Regions from separate parts of the Kluyvera sichuanensis genome, predicted to be linked through region 2. Evidence: predicted binding sites of a transcription regulator. Region 2 holds the regulator's gene; the other holds the start of a gene.
The links. The regulator PurR, encoded in region 2, represses purine synthesis genes. The targets are predictions, from matches to a motif close to CANGCAAACGTTTGCNTG.

Region 1 (7,078 bases), 450 kb from region 2:
GGTACGCTTTGTGGGTAAGAACTTCGTCTTCGACGAACGCATGGGCGAACGAATTTCCGACGATATCATTGCCCACTGCCATCAGTGCGGTACGCCGTGCGACAGCCACACCAACTGTCTGAACGATGGCTGCCACCTGCTGTTTATTCAGTGCCCGACCTGTGCAGAAAAATACGAAGGCTGCTGTAGCGAAAGCTGCCAGGAAGAGCACAAACTTCCTGAAGAAGAGCAACGTCTGCGTCGCGCCGGGCGCGAAAACGGCAATAAAATCTTTAATAAATCGCGCGGTCGCCTGAATACCCGTTTAGGCATCCCGGATCCGCAGACCCAGAACGATTAATTGAAGTAGAGCCAGGCGATGTCGAGCAGCGCTAACAGCAGCCAGAGCATCAGATACAGCATCAGGTGTTCGCGGACGTTGTTGAGCAGAAAGTAGAACAGGCGACGCATAGTATTCTCGATATAACGGCCCCGATGATTCGGGGCCGTTTTTTTAGGCTTTCGTTAGCCGTTAAAGCGGGACAGCGCAAACGGCGACAGATCATATTCCGGCGTTTTCTGCTGCGCGAACTGCGCGGCAATTTCCCCCAGCACGGTGGCGAACTTAAAGCCGTGGCCGCTCAGGCCGCCGATAAACAGCACGTCGGGCTGGCCGGGCAGGGTGTCAATAATAAAATCTTCATCCGGCGTGTTGTCATAGGTACAGGCCGCGCCGTACAGGCAGCCGCCAATGCCCGGCAGGATCTGCCGCAGGAAGCTGAACGCTTCGGAACCGTCGGTGGCGACGCTGCCAAACGCTTTACGCTCTTCCGGGGTGTTGATGACCTGGCCGCCGTTATGTTTACCGATTTTCAGCTCGTTCTCCACCGCCGGGAAACCGTAGAACTGGTCGCCGTTCGGCAGCTCGCCGGTAAATGCCGGGAAGTTGTTTTTGCGGCTGTAGCGGCCGTCAGCCTGGAACCAGGCAAATACTTTGCGCACTGGCTGGATAGGCAGGTCAGGGTAAAGCTGTTTGACCCAGGTTCCTGCCGTCAGCAACAGCTTTTTGCCGCGCCAGCTTCCCTCGGAGGTCTCAATGGTTACGCCGTTCGCATCGCTATGAATAGCGGTAACCGGGCAGTTGAAAAGCTGCGCGCAGCCGGCTTCTTTCGCCATGGCAATCAGCGTTTTCACTGCCAGTTCGCTTTTCAGTACCCCTGAGCCAGGCTCAAAGATGGCACGGTAGTCTGCGGGGACGCGAATTTCGGGCCAGCGGGACATGACCGCCGCGGCATCAAGATGTTCAACTGCCAGAGAGAACTGTTCAGCACTCTGGGCGACGGTGTTCAGAAAGATGGAGTCAGCGGGGCCAAGGTTAACGACGCCGCTTTGTTCAAACAGTGCTTCGCCGCTGGTTGCGGCTAGCTCGTCCCATAGCGCCTGGGCGCGAAGAACCAGCGGGACGTATTTCTCACCTTCACCATAGGCATGGCGCATCAGACGGGTATCGCCGTGATGACTTCCTTGCTGGTGCGGTGGCATATGGGCATCGGTCATCAGTACGTGTAAACCCGCTTTACGGGCGTAATAACCTGCCGCAGCGCCGACGGAGCCGCTACCAATAATAATAAGATCGTATTCCATAGTGATTCCCGACACGATGATAAAGCGCGAAGCCAGAGACTGGTAGAGTAATTAACCGATAGTGGTTATACAAGGGTGAAAATAATTAAGGCACCCGTAGGTGCCTGTTGGTCGTTAATACGACGAAAGTATCAGCGTTAATGCCTGCGATACTCATTGACCTGGTAATCGCCAGACTCAATCTTGGCAATCCCGGCTTCCAGTATGGAAATAAACTGACGTGCGACATCGGTGGTTAGCCACAGGGTCTGGCCAACTTCAGCTTCTTTATTGCTCGATTGATTGGGGTCTTGGTAGTGCAGGCGCAACATCATGGCATCGTAGCTATCAACGGTGCTGATGTCCCATCCGACGAGGGGATGGGTCTGGATGACTTCATTATTCTTTTCCATCATAACCCCTTCTTCATGTGTTAAAAGGCAACAACTCTCGAGGTTCAATGCAATTTTTTGTGAAGCTTTATCAGTATACAACAATTCAATAAATACTCGAGAATTGAAATCAAAAGCAACATAAATTCCTGAATAGACCGGTCGTTCGCGCAATAAACAACCATATTGCTCATTGTTTTTGCGGCTAATCTAAAAGATGGGGATAAATGAGGAAATAACAAGCAGAAAAGAACGAAAAAAAGCCGGGGCGACCCGGCAAAAACACAATGAGGGAGCAAATCTTAATCGGTGATGAACCAGTCGTCCGCGCTCTCCCAGGTTTCCTGGAGGATCTCGCTGATGCGGTCTTTATCTTCTTTAATGCCGCCGATGACGGAGAGGTTGTTGTTGGCCGCGTAGCGCACGCTGACGGTGCCTCCGCTGTCCGGGAATTGGTCGTTAATACGGCGGGAAAGTTCGTCTGCCAGCGCGTCTAGCGCACCTGCAGGCAGTGCAGTGGTTTTTGCAACGGTAACTTCAATACGCATAATTGCCCCCTGTGTAATATACTGTATATTTATACAGTTACTGTGCGGCTTTTACAACAGGGGGCGCGAAATTATTTTTTCACCGTCCAGCGCAGCGTTTCACCGGCCAGGAACGGCACCAGCGTATCGTCGCTGAGCGCGATGGTTTCGGCAACCTGGCTCTCTTCGCGTACTAGTTCGACAAAATCCTCGTTTACCGGTAGGCCGTAGAAGCGCGGGCCGTTCAAAGAGCAGAAGGCTTCAAAGTGCTGCAGCGCGTTCATCTCTTCAAATACGGTAGCGTAGCTTCCCAGCGCCGTCGGGGCGTTGAAGCAGCCTGCGCAGCCGCAGCTTGCCTCTTTGCGATGGCGGGCATGCGGCGCAGAATCGGTGCCGAGGAAGGCGCGGGTAAAGCCGCTGGCAACCAGTTCACGCAGCGCCTGCTGGTGGATATTGCGCTTAAGAATTGGCAGGCAGTAAAGGTGAGGGCGTACGCCGCCTACCAGCATATGGTTACGGTTGAACATCAGGTGCTGAGGGGTAATGGTGGCGGCAATCAGTTCGTTGCCGTCGCGCACGTACTCGGCCGCATCTTTGGTGGTGATGTGCTCGAAAACGACCTTCAGGCCCGGCAGGCGCTGGCGCAGCGGTTCCATTACGGTGTCAATAAAGCGCGCTTCGCGGTCGAAAATATCAATATCTGCGTGGGTGACTTCACCGTGCACCAGCAGCGGCATTCCCAGTTTTTCCATGCGTTCAAGCACCGGCATAATCGCATCGGTGCTGGTGACGCCGTGGCTGGAGTTGGTAGTGGCATTCGCCGGGTACAGTTTCGCTGCGGTGAATACGCCTTCGTTAAAACCGCGCTCCAGCTCGTTCGGGTCGAGGGTGTCGGTTAAGTAGCAGGTCATCAGCGGCGTGAAGTTATGCCCGGCTGGCACAGCGTCAAGAATGCGCTGGCGGTAGGCGATAGCCGCATCTACGGTGGTAATTGGCGGAACCAGGTTCGGCATGATAATTGCGCGGCCATACAGCTCACTGGTATACGGGACAACCGTTTTTAGCATCTCGCCATCGCGAAGATGGATATGCCAGTCGTCTGGGCGGCGAATTTTCAGAACTTGCGGTAATGCGGTCATTTGAGGCTCCGGCTGGTGGGAAATCAGTCATTTTTTGCCGGGCACTAAGGATAAGCGGAAACGTTTTCCTTTGCATCCTTTTCTGTGAAATTTGTTTGCGAAAGAAGAAAACCCTCTCCTTGAGGGGAGAGGGTTTAAAAGGGGGCGTGCCGGGAAATTAGTCCGTGAACGGGATAATGATTTCGCCCGGTTTCACCTCAATACCCTTGGCAAATTTCTTCGCCAATGCTTCACCCTGGCTGGCATCTTCTTTCAGCACGTAGGCCGGCTGTTTGTTGAAGTAGGTGCGCAGCGACTGGTTGAGGTAAGGGATCAGCGTCTGTACCACCGTCTGCATCTTCTCCGGCGTGACTTTCGCATCCTGGATCTCCATCTCCTGAAGGTATATGGCGCCTTGTTCTTTGTTGAACACCGGCAGCGCTTTCAGCGTCAGGGCGATATTCGCTTTCTGGCTGCCAAAGAGGGAGTTCATATCCAGTTTGGCATCGCCGCTCAGCGTCACTTTGTTCGGCTCTTCACGACCAATTGCGCTGGAGAGGTTGCTCAGGACGATATGGGCATCGGCTACGCCGGGTACGCCAATATCTTTCGAGAAATTATTCCGCTTCTGTAACGCCTGGTTAATCTCCTGCTCGCTAACGGAATATTGCGTGAGTTGATTACAGCCAACCACCAGGCCGCTAACGATCAGTGCGGCAATAACAAACAATTTTTTCATGAGGTTCCTCAAGGTAAAGCGTTCGGTGCATCCTGACATAAAGCAGCATACCCTGTTAGTAGAACTCTGACAGCGGAAAATGCTGAAAGTGCCGTAGCGAAGGCGCTGGAGGCCACGCCATGGGCGGCTTTACGACGGAACGTTTACCTGTAGCTCCATTCAGCGGTCTTTATGCGGTGCAATATCAGGCCCGTTTTTGTTTGGCGTCAGTGTCCTCAGCATTGCCCTGTGTGGTTTTCTCACTGAGAAAATCGGCATCATTTTCAGCATGATTGTCATCGTTCATCGCTTTTTTGAACCCTTTCAGCGCCGCACCAAAATCGGAGCCCAAAGAGGCAAGTTTTTTGGTACCGAATAACAGCACAACCAGAACGACAATGACTAACAGTTTGGTGACGCTAATTTCGCCCATCATGGCACCTTAATAGAAAAAACAGAGAGAATAACCGTCGGCGTAATGAACCGGTCGCCTGAGTATTTGGGATGCGAATTTTCGCAAACCCAAGATTAATTTATTTGTCTCTTAATGGCATTGATTTCGCACCGTTCGTCTTTATGCATGAGGGCGCGTAATGTCACGACTCGTGATAAAGAGAGAGGCGCGGTAACATCTTCATTTTGCCGGACTATCTCACTTTTTCATGTATTGCCAGCGATAGGGCTTTTTTATCACAATGCATCATGACAGATTGTTGTTTTCATTGACCGCCGTGGGCAGGTAGAGTGAGACGACCAGGGTATACGTTGGGTACAGGAGTAGTGAGATGTTTGGCTATCGCAGTAATGTGCCGAAAGTTCGGTTGACCACCGACCGGTTGGTGGTGCGTCTGATTCACGACCGGGACGCCTGGCGTCTGGCCGACTATTACGCCGAGAATCGGCAATTTTTAAAGCCCTGGGAACCGATTCGTGACGACAGTCATTGCTATCCTTCCGGCTGGCAGGCGCGTTTGTCGATGATTAATGAGTTTCATAAGCAGGGAACGGCGTTCTATTTCGCGCTGCTTGACCCGGAAGAGAAAGAGATTATCGGCGTGGCGAACTTTTCCAACGTAGTGCGCGGCTCGTTTCATGCCTGTTATCTCGGCTACTCCATCGGCCAGAAATGGCAGGGGCAGGGGATGATGTATGAAGCGCTGACCAGCGCGATTCGCTATATGCAACGCACTCAACATATTCACCGCATTATGGCCAACTACATGCCGCATAATAAGCGCAGCGGCGACCTGCTGGCGCGACTGGGCTTTGAAAAAGAAGGCTACGCGAAAGACTATCTACTGATTGACGGCGAATGGCGCGATCACGTGCTGACGGCGTTGACCACCCCACAATGGACTGCAGGTCGATAAGGAGACCCGAATGAAATATCAACTGAGCCCGCTGGAAGCCCGCGTCATTGGCTGTTTGCTGGAAAAGCAGGTCACGACGCCGGAGCAATATCCGCTCTCGATAAACGGCGTGGTCACGGCCTGTAATCAAAAAACCAACCGCGAGCCGGTGATGACGCTCAGCGAAGCGGAAGTGCAGGATCAGCTGGATACGCTGGTGAAACGTCACTATCTGCGTACGGTGAGCGGTTTTGGTAATCGCGTCACCAAGTACGAACAGCGCTTCTGCAACTCTGAATTTGGCGATCTGAAGCTGTCGACGGCGGAAGTGGCGCTGGTGACCACGCTCTTGCTGCGCGGTGCCCAGACGCCGGGCGAACTGCGCGGTCGCGCGCAGCGCATGCATGAATTTACTGATATGGCAGAAGTCGAGAATACGCTGGAACGTCTGGCGAATCGCGAAGATGGCCCGTTTGTGGTGCGTCTGCCGCGAGAACCGGGTAAGCGGGAAAGCCGCTATATGCATCTGTTCAGCGGTGAGGTTGATCTTCAGGCGGTAGCCGCCCAGAGCGATGCGCCAGCGGCGGACGATAGCCTGCTGGCCCGCGTCGAGATGCTCGAGGGGGAAGTTGCCGAACTTAAACAGCGTCTGGATTCACTGCTGGCGCACCTCGGGGAGTAAGTCTTATGGCGAAGATTCGCATTGGTGTGGTGGGGCTTGGCGGTATTGCGCAGAAAGCTTGGCTGCCGGTATTAAGCGCCGCCATGGACTGGACGCTGCAGGCTGCGTGGTCACCGGGTAAAGAGAAAGCGCTGAAAGTGTGCGAAACCTATCGCCTGCCTTATGCCGACTCATTGACTGCATTAGCCGCCCAGTGCGATGCGGTCTTCGTGCACAGCTCGACGGCCTCACACTACGCGGTGGTGAGTGAGCTGCTGAACGCTGGCGTCCACGTCTGCGTGGATAAACCGCTGGCCGACAAGCTTGACGATGCGGAGCGGCTGGTGGCGCTGGCAGCACGGAAAAACCTGACGTTAATGGTCGGCTTCAACCGCCGCTTTGCGCCGCTTTACCGCGAGCTCAAAAAGCGCGCCGGAGAGATGTCGTCGCTGCGGATGGATAAACACCGTGCCGACAGCGTTGGCCCGCACGACCTGCGCTTTACGCTGCTCGATGATTATCTGCACGTGGTCGATACCGCGCTGTGGCTGGCGGACGGAAAAGCAACGCTGCGCGATGGGGTACTGCAAACCACTGACGAAGGGCATATGTTTTATGCCGAGCACCATTTCAGCCAGCCGGGGCTGCAAATCACCACCAGTATGCACCGCCGGGCAGGCAGCCAGCGTGAGTGGGTGCAGGCGGTGGCCG
Region 2 (7,078 bases):
CGGAATCAGCAGGGCGGTCAACGAGGCGTTTTCTGCCAGACCCACGGCCCAGGTACCCACCACGCTCAGCGCGTAGATAACCAGCAGCCACGGCAGCATCTGGGCACCACGCCATTTTTGCAGCGCGGCGCGACAGCCGTAGCCGCCAATCAGGAAGGCGATGGTTTGCGGCACATAGCTCAGACCAATTACCGTTGGGCTGTAGCCCATCTCATGCAGGATAAACGGTGAACCGGTCAACCAGGCGAAAAAGCTCGCCGAGCAGGCGGCGTAAATCAGCACGTTGCCGCGATAGTCTTTACTGCGCAGCAGGCGCATAAAGGTCAGCTTTTCTTCGCTAGTGGCATTTTTTTTGTGCGCAGGCTTGAGGCGGAACGCCGGGAGCATCAGCACCAGGGTGATAATAAACAGCGTGGCGAAGATGGCCTGCCAGTCAAAGTGCGCCAGCAGCCAGCTACCCAGCAGCGGGGCGAGCGCCGGAGAGAGCCCAACCAGCGGCATGATAGTGGCAAAAATGCGGTTGGTGCGCTGAGCTGGATAGTAGTCGGTGACCATTGCCTGCCAGGTCACCGCCGCAGCGCAAACGCCGACGGCCTGCACAAAACGCAGGACCAGCAGCGTGGTGCCATCGCGCACCCACAGCATGCCAATGCAGCCAATAGCGAAAATGGTTAACCCGGACAGCAGAATCGGTTTGCGCCCGTAGCGGTCTGACAGCGGCCCCCAGAGGAGTTGCGCGACGGCAAAACCGGCCAGAAACAGGCTAAGACTCGCGCTGACGGCTGATGCCGGCGTTTGCAGGTCTTCCTGAATGGCGGCAAAGGCAGGGAGATACATATCGGTAGCCAGAAAGCCCAATACGCTCAGCCCCGCGAGCCAGACTAAAAATCCTTTCCCAGGTTGCATTAATTTCGCCCTTTTTATCATGAATAAACGATGCCGCTGAGTGTAGAGAGTGCATAACGGCTTGTGAAACGCTAATATTTGCGTCATGCATTCAAAAATTTTGCAGGCAGAAAATGTGGTCTGAATATTCACTGGAAGTGGTTGATGCGGTGGCGCGCAACGGTAGCTTTAGCGCCGCGGCTCAGGAACTGCACCGCGTGCCTTCTGCGGTCAGCTATACGGTACGCCAGCTGGAAGAGTGGCTGGCAGTTCCCCTGTTCGAACGGCGCCATCGCGACGTTGAGCTTACTCCCGCTGGCGCATGGTTTTTGAAGGAGGGGCGCTCTGTTATCAAAAAAATGCAGATCACTCGCCAACAGTGCCAGCAAATTGCTAACGGCTGGCGAGGGCAGTTGGCGATTGCCGTCGATAATATCGTGAAACCGCAGCGAACCCGGCAGTTGATTGTCGATTTCTATCGCCACTTTAGCGACGTGGAACTGATTGTTTATCAGGAAGTGTTTAATGGCGTCTGGGATGCGCTGGCCGATGGTCGCGTGGAGCTGGCGATTGGTGCCACTCAGGCGATTCCGGTTGGTGGCCGTTTCGCGTTTCGTGATATGGGGATGCTCAACTGGCACTGCGTAGTGGCGAGTACCCATCCGCTGGCGCAGATGGAAGGCCCGCTCAGTGATGATGTGTTGCGCAACTGGCCGTCACTGGTGCGCGAAGATACTTCGCGATCGCTGCCAAAGCGAACAACCTGGCTGCTCGATAACCAGAAGCGCGTGGTGGTGCCGGACTGGGCCTCATCGGAAACCTGTATCTCGGCGGGGCTTTGCGCGGCGATGGTGCCGGGGCATCTGGCGCAACCGTGGTTGGAAAGCGGGGCATGGGTGGCGCTACAGCTTGAAAACCCGTTCCCGGATGCCGCCTGTTGCCTGACCTGGCAGCAAAGCGAAGCGTCGCCGGCTTTAAGCTGGCTGCTGGAATATCTGGGGGATAGCGAGACGCTAAATGAAGAGTGGCTGCGGACACCCGAGTAGGGTGTCCGTGGGTAATGCTTAGCGGCGGTAGTCGCGGAACGGGCCGTCGGCCACGGAGCGACGTTCGATAAGACGCGGATGCACTTCAATCGACTGCGAGGTCTCGCGTTTGCTGACGATACGGTCCATCAGCATGTTAAACGCCGTCTCACCAAGCGAATCTTTCGGCTGGTGAATGGTCGTCAACGCCGGGGTGAAGAAACGCGAGTTGCGCACGTTATCATAACCGATCAGCGAAATGTCCTGCGGCACGCGCAGACCCATTTCATCTGCGGCGCACAGTGCGCCCATCGCCATGATGTCACCACCGCAGAAGATAGCAGTAGGGCGCGGCTGCTGCGACAGGATCTGCTGCATTGCGCGATAACCAGATTCGGGCTCGAAGTCACCCTGCACAATCCAGTTCTTCGGTACGTTGATCTGCGCTTCTTCCATCGCTTTCATAAAGCCGGCCAGACGGCCCGCGCCGGTGTTGCGCTCCAGTGGACCTGGGATCACACCGATATCGCGATGACCACGCTCAACCAGGTAACGACCGGCGGTATAGCCGCCTTCAAAGGCGTTATCGATGACCGAGTCGGTGAAGTCTGCTTTAGCCTCGCCCCAGTCCATCACCACCATCGGAATGTGACGGTACTCTTCGAGCATCGTCAGTAGGGATTCCGGATACTCGGAGCACATGACCAGCAGGCCATCCACGCGCTTTTGCGCCATCATCGACAGGTAGGCGCGCTGTTTTTCCAGGTTATTCCAGGCGTTGCCCAGAATCAGGGTATAACCTTTCTCAAAGCAGTTTTTCTCAACGGCTTCGATAATTTCGGCAAAGTAGGCCGCTTCGCTGCTGGTTGCCAGCAAACCAATCGATTTGGTGTGGTTCACCTTCAGGCTGCGGGCAACGGCGCTCGGAGAGTAGTGCAACTCTTTGATCGCCGCCCAAACGGCTTCACGCGTCTCCTCGGCGACAAAACGCGTTTTGTTAATTACATGTGATACGGTTGTAGTGGAAACGTTTGCGCGCTTCGCTACATCTTTAATAGTTGCCATTCCATCTCACTCCAGACCCTGGCCTGCCCCTGATAAAATCGAAAGGAAAACGTTTGCCTTCACACACCCTGACGCAATTTTGTGGATTGCGATTCGCCGGGAAAACGATACAGGACGACAGGAGGGGGTCAATGGCCGGTACGCTTATAAATAAGCGTCGAATTTTGACTTATCCTGACGCAAAGTGGAAGAGTAAAAACCAACATCCTGCTAAATCTGTGAAGATTTTTGCGCAATACTGTGCAAAAATGAGTTAGCTCAGTTTTGCTGTAGCGATAAAAAGGAGAAAAGTTGATGAGTACCGAACTTAAGATGTCACTCACCACCACCGTCATTACCCTTGCGCTGATCGTTGCCGCAAGTTTGACTGCTGTACTGCATTAATTCCTCTGCGAGGGGGCGCCCGCTCCCTCCTGTCTGATTGTTACCCGTTTAGCAATAATCTTTTGCTGTTTTGTACACTTCTGTTTTTATGTGATTGATGTCATGCTTTTGCCCATTATCGACATGCCGCGTCTGTTGTGCGGCCAACCGGAGCATTTGCATGAAAATTAACTTTCCCTTACTGGCGTTAGCCATCGGGGCCTTTGGCATCGGGACTACCGAATTCTCGCCAATGGGGCTCCTGCCGGTGATCGCAAAAGGCGTGGACGTCTCCATTCCCGCAGCCGGGATGCTGATCAGCGCCTATGCCGTAGGGGTGATGGTTGGTGCGCCGCTGATGACGCTGCTGCTTTCACATCGTGCCCGCCGTAACGCCCTGATCTTCCTGATGGCGATTTTTACCCTCGGTAACGTATTGTCGGCGATGGCGCCGGACTACACCACGCTGATGCTGTCGCGGATTATTACCAGCCTTAACCACGGCGCGTTCTTCGGCCTGGGTTCCGTTGTCGCCGCCAGCGTGGTGCCGAAGCATAAGCAGGCCAGCGCCGTGGCGACCATGTTTATGGGGTTGACGATTGCCAATATCGGCGGGGTGCCGGCGGCAACCTGGCTTGGTGAAACCATCGGCTGGCGGATGTCGTTCCTGGCAACGGCAGGCCTTGGCATTATTGCCATCCTGGGGCTGTGGTTCTCTCTGCCGAAGGGCGGGGCGGGTGAAAAACCGGACGTGAAGCGCGAACTGTCGGTGCTGGTGCGTCCGCAGGTGCTGTCGGCGCTGCTGACCACCGTACTGGGTGCGGGAGCGATGTTTACGCTCTATACCTATATTTCACCGGTGCTGCGGATGATAACTCACGCCACGCCAGCGTTTATTACGCTGATGCTGGTGTTGATTGGCGTCGGCTTCTCAATCGGTAACTACCTCGGCGGCAAATTCGCAGACCGTTCGGTGAGCGGAACGCTGAAGGGCTTCCTGCTGCTGCTGATGGCAATCATGCTGGCGATTCCGTTCCTTGCGCAAACGCAGGTAGGCGCGGCCTTCAGTATGGTGGTGTGGGGGGCTGCAACCTTCGCGGTGGTGCCACCGCTGCAAATGCGCGTGATGCGCGTGGCGCACGAAGCACCGGGTCTTTCTTCCTCGGTGAATATCGGGGCGTTCAATCTGGGTAACGCACTGGGTGCGGTCGCGGGCGGAGCAGTGATCTCCGGTGGTCTGGGTTACAGCTTTGTACCGGTGATGGGGGCGATTGTTGCCGCGCTGGCGCTGCTGGTGGTATTCCTGAGCGGTCGTTCACGCGGTGAAGAGGCGCTGGCCAGCCAATAAAAACAAAAACGCAGAAGGGAAACCTTCTGCGTGATACGAGATAACCCGGCGGAGCGTGGCGATGCCGGGTTATTTTTTGCTTACGCTGCCAGATTCTCAGCCACAAACGCCCAGTTCACCAGAGCCCAGAAGTGCTCCAGATAGTTTGGACGCGCATTGCGGTAGTCGATGTAGTAAGCGTGTTCCCACACGTCAACGGTCAGCAGTGGCTTCGCGTCGGTGGTCAGCGGGGTTGCCGCGTTAGACGTTGAAACGATAGCCAGGGAACCATCCGCCTTCTTCACAAGCCAGGTCCAGCCCGCACCGAAGTTTTTCACTGCGGCATCGGTGAACTGTGCTTTGAATTCAGCGAAGGAACCAAAGGATTTAGCGATCGCATCAGCGACGGCACCGGTTGGTTCGCCACCGGCATTAGGTGCCAGGCAGTTCCAGTAGAAGGTGTGGTTCCAGACCTGCGCTGCGTTGTTGAACACGCCGCCTTCAGAGGTACGGACGATCTCTTCCAGCGTTTTGCCTTCAAACGCCGTACCTTTGATCAGGTTGTTCAGGTTAGTGACATAGGTCTGGTGGTGTTTGCCGTAATGATACTCCAGGGTTTCCACGGAAATGTGTGGAACAAGAGCGTCTTTGGCATACGGTAATGCAGGTAATTCGAACGACATTGCTACTCTCCTTTATTATATTTGTACACTCAATAACCATGTATTAAGTATGGATAGAGTAGCAAATTAAAAGGTGAGATAAAAGATAAGCTTACCCCGTTTATTAACAAACGGGGTAAGTGATTAACGAATTGTCTTTGGTGTCACAACGCGGCGGGCGCCGACGTAGTGCCGGACCCAATAGTCTTCGCTCAGCGACGTTATCTGGATGTCCTGACCGGTACGCGGGGACTGAATAAATTTGCCGTTGCCGACGTACACGCCAACGTGATCGGCTGTACCGCGGCCCTGGGTGCGGAAGAATACCAGATCGCCGCTTTCCAGTTCGCCACGTTCAACCGGACGCGCATCGCGCAGGTGATACATTTCGTTGGCAGTACGTGGAATGCGGATGTTGACCAGATCTTTATAAGCGTAATAGACCAAACCGCTGCAGTCGAAGCCGGTGCGTGGGGAGTTGCCACCCCAGCGATAAGGTTTCCCTAACTGACCCATCAGCTTATTCATCGCGGTTTTCTGTACTTTCTGCACGCGAACTTTGTGCGCGGCGGCGATGGTCGTGGGTTGGGTTTCTACAGGAGCGGTGGTACAGCGTTTCTTGTACCCTTTGCGGACTTTACAGGTCGTGGTGACGCTGGCGGTTTTGACCGCGCTGCTTTTCACGTGGGTTTTAGCGGAGGCTGTTTTCGATTTGCTGGAGGCTGGAGCAACTTTTTTCGCTACGGCTGGCGTGGTTTTCTTCTTAGCGGCAACCGGAGTGGATTTTTTCTTAGCGTTAGATTTATTGTCCGCGTTCTTTTTCTTGCGTTCACTGTTTTTTACAGGAAGCGACTTTTGCGCCGTTGGGGTTTTGGCATGCCCTGTAGCATGCGCCAACGGCGTGAAGGATAACGATGTAAACAGCAATGCACAGAGCGTGAACGACCATTTTTTTATCTGCGCCACTGAACAACCCTCTGAGTAAGATGCAGGCCAAATGTCCTTGCCTGGGTATGGTTTACAAAACCCAACGATTCTAATCCATAAAAACACGAAATGTTAATAGTGTTTTTAAGGATAAAACGTTGTTTCGTTAGCAACTGCAAAAAAAAACATCATTTGATACATAATGAGTCAAATAATGAGCAAGCTTTTCATCAGCCTGCCGATAAACTCATATTTATAAAGCAACTTAACGCTTCAGACGATAAAATAGTAATGCGTGAACAAAATGTTATTTTCTGTTCAGGCTCTGAAACGTTACAATGTCAGACTACTGCCGTAAAAAGAAGTTTGAGGAAGCAAGATAATGAGCGAGACAATTGAAAAAATTCAGCGCCAGATCGCTGAAAACCCGATCCTGCTGTACATGAAAGGTTCCCCGAAACTGCCGAGCTGCGGTTTCTCTGCCCAGGCCGTTCAGGCACTGTCTGCGTGCGGTGAGCGCTTTGCTTATGTCGACATCCTGCAGAACCCGGATATCCGTGCCGAGCTGCCGAAATATGCAAACTGGCCGACCTTCCCACAGCTGTGGGTTGACGGCGAACTGGTTGGCGGCTGCGACATCATCATTGAAATGTACCAGCGCGGTGAACTGCAGCCTCTGATTAAAGAGACTGCGGCGAAATACGCTGAAGAGCCGAAAGCAGAATAATCGGTTCGCCCGGATACCGGGCGCAGAAATAAAAAAGCGACCTGAAGGTCGCTTTTTTTATGCTGCTATTCTTCGGTCGCTATCGGCAGCGGCCAGC

Region 1: a site for PurR is predicted at 3,714-3,731, ahead of pyrC (dihydroorotase). Genes of this name have one in related genera too.

What each region holds. Positions count from the first base shown of each region.
Region 1 covers NZ_CP162271.1:567,639-574,716, forward strand. The annotation lists gene AB2B48_RS02745 (rhodanese-related sulfurtransferase) at 1-340, shown strand, start outside; gene AB2B48_RS02750 (DUF2770 family protein) at 337-450, opposite strand; gene solA (N-methyl-L-tryptophan oxidase) at 505-1,623, opposite strand; gene bssS (biofilm formation regulator BssS) at 1,761-2,015, opposite strand; gene dinI (DNA damage-inducible protein I) at 2,297-2,542, opposite strand; gene pyrC (dihydroorotase) at 2,614-3,660, opposite strand; gene AB2B48_RS02775 (lipoprotein) at 3,818-4,378, opposite strand; gene tatA (Sec-independent protein translocase subunit TatA) at 4,563-4,790, opposite strand; gene rimJ (ribosomal protein S5-alanine N-acetyltransferase) at 5,143-5,727, shown strand; gene AB2B48_RS02790 (YceH family protein) at 5,738-6,388, shown strand; gene AB2B48_RS02795 (Gfo/Idh/MocA family protein) at 6,403-7,078, shown strand, end outside.
Region 2 covers NZ_CP162271.1:1,021,686-1,028,763, forward strand. The annotation lists gene punC (purine nucleoside transporter PunC) at 1-906, opposite strand, end outside; gene punR (DNA-binding transcriptional activator PunR) at 1,020-1,931, shown strand; gene purR (HTH-type transcriptional repressor PurR) at 1,950-2,975, opposite strand; gene AB2B48_RS05110 (YnhF family membrane protein) at 3,270-3,359, shown strand; gene AB2B48_RS05115 (MFS transporter) at 3,520-4,686, shown strand; gene sodB (superoxide dismutase [Fe]) at 4,767-5,348, opposite strand; gene AB2B48_RS05125 (C40 family peptidase) at 5,472-6,293, opposite strand; gene AB2B48_RS05130 (Grx4 family monothiol glutaredoxin) at 6,637-6,981, shown strand; gene rnt (ribonuclease T) at 7,047-7,078, opposite strand, start outside.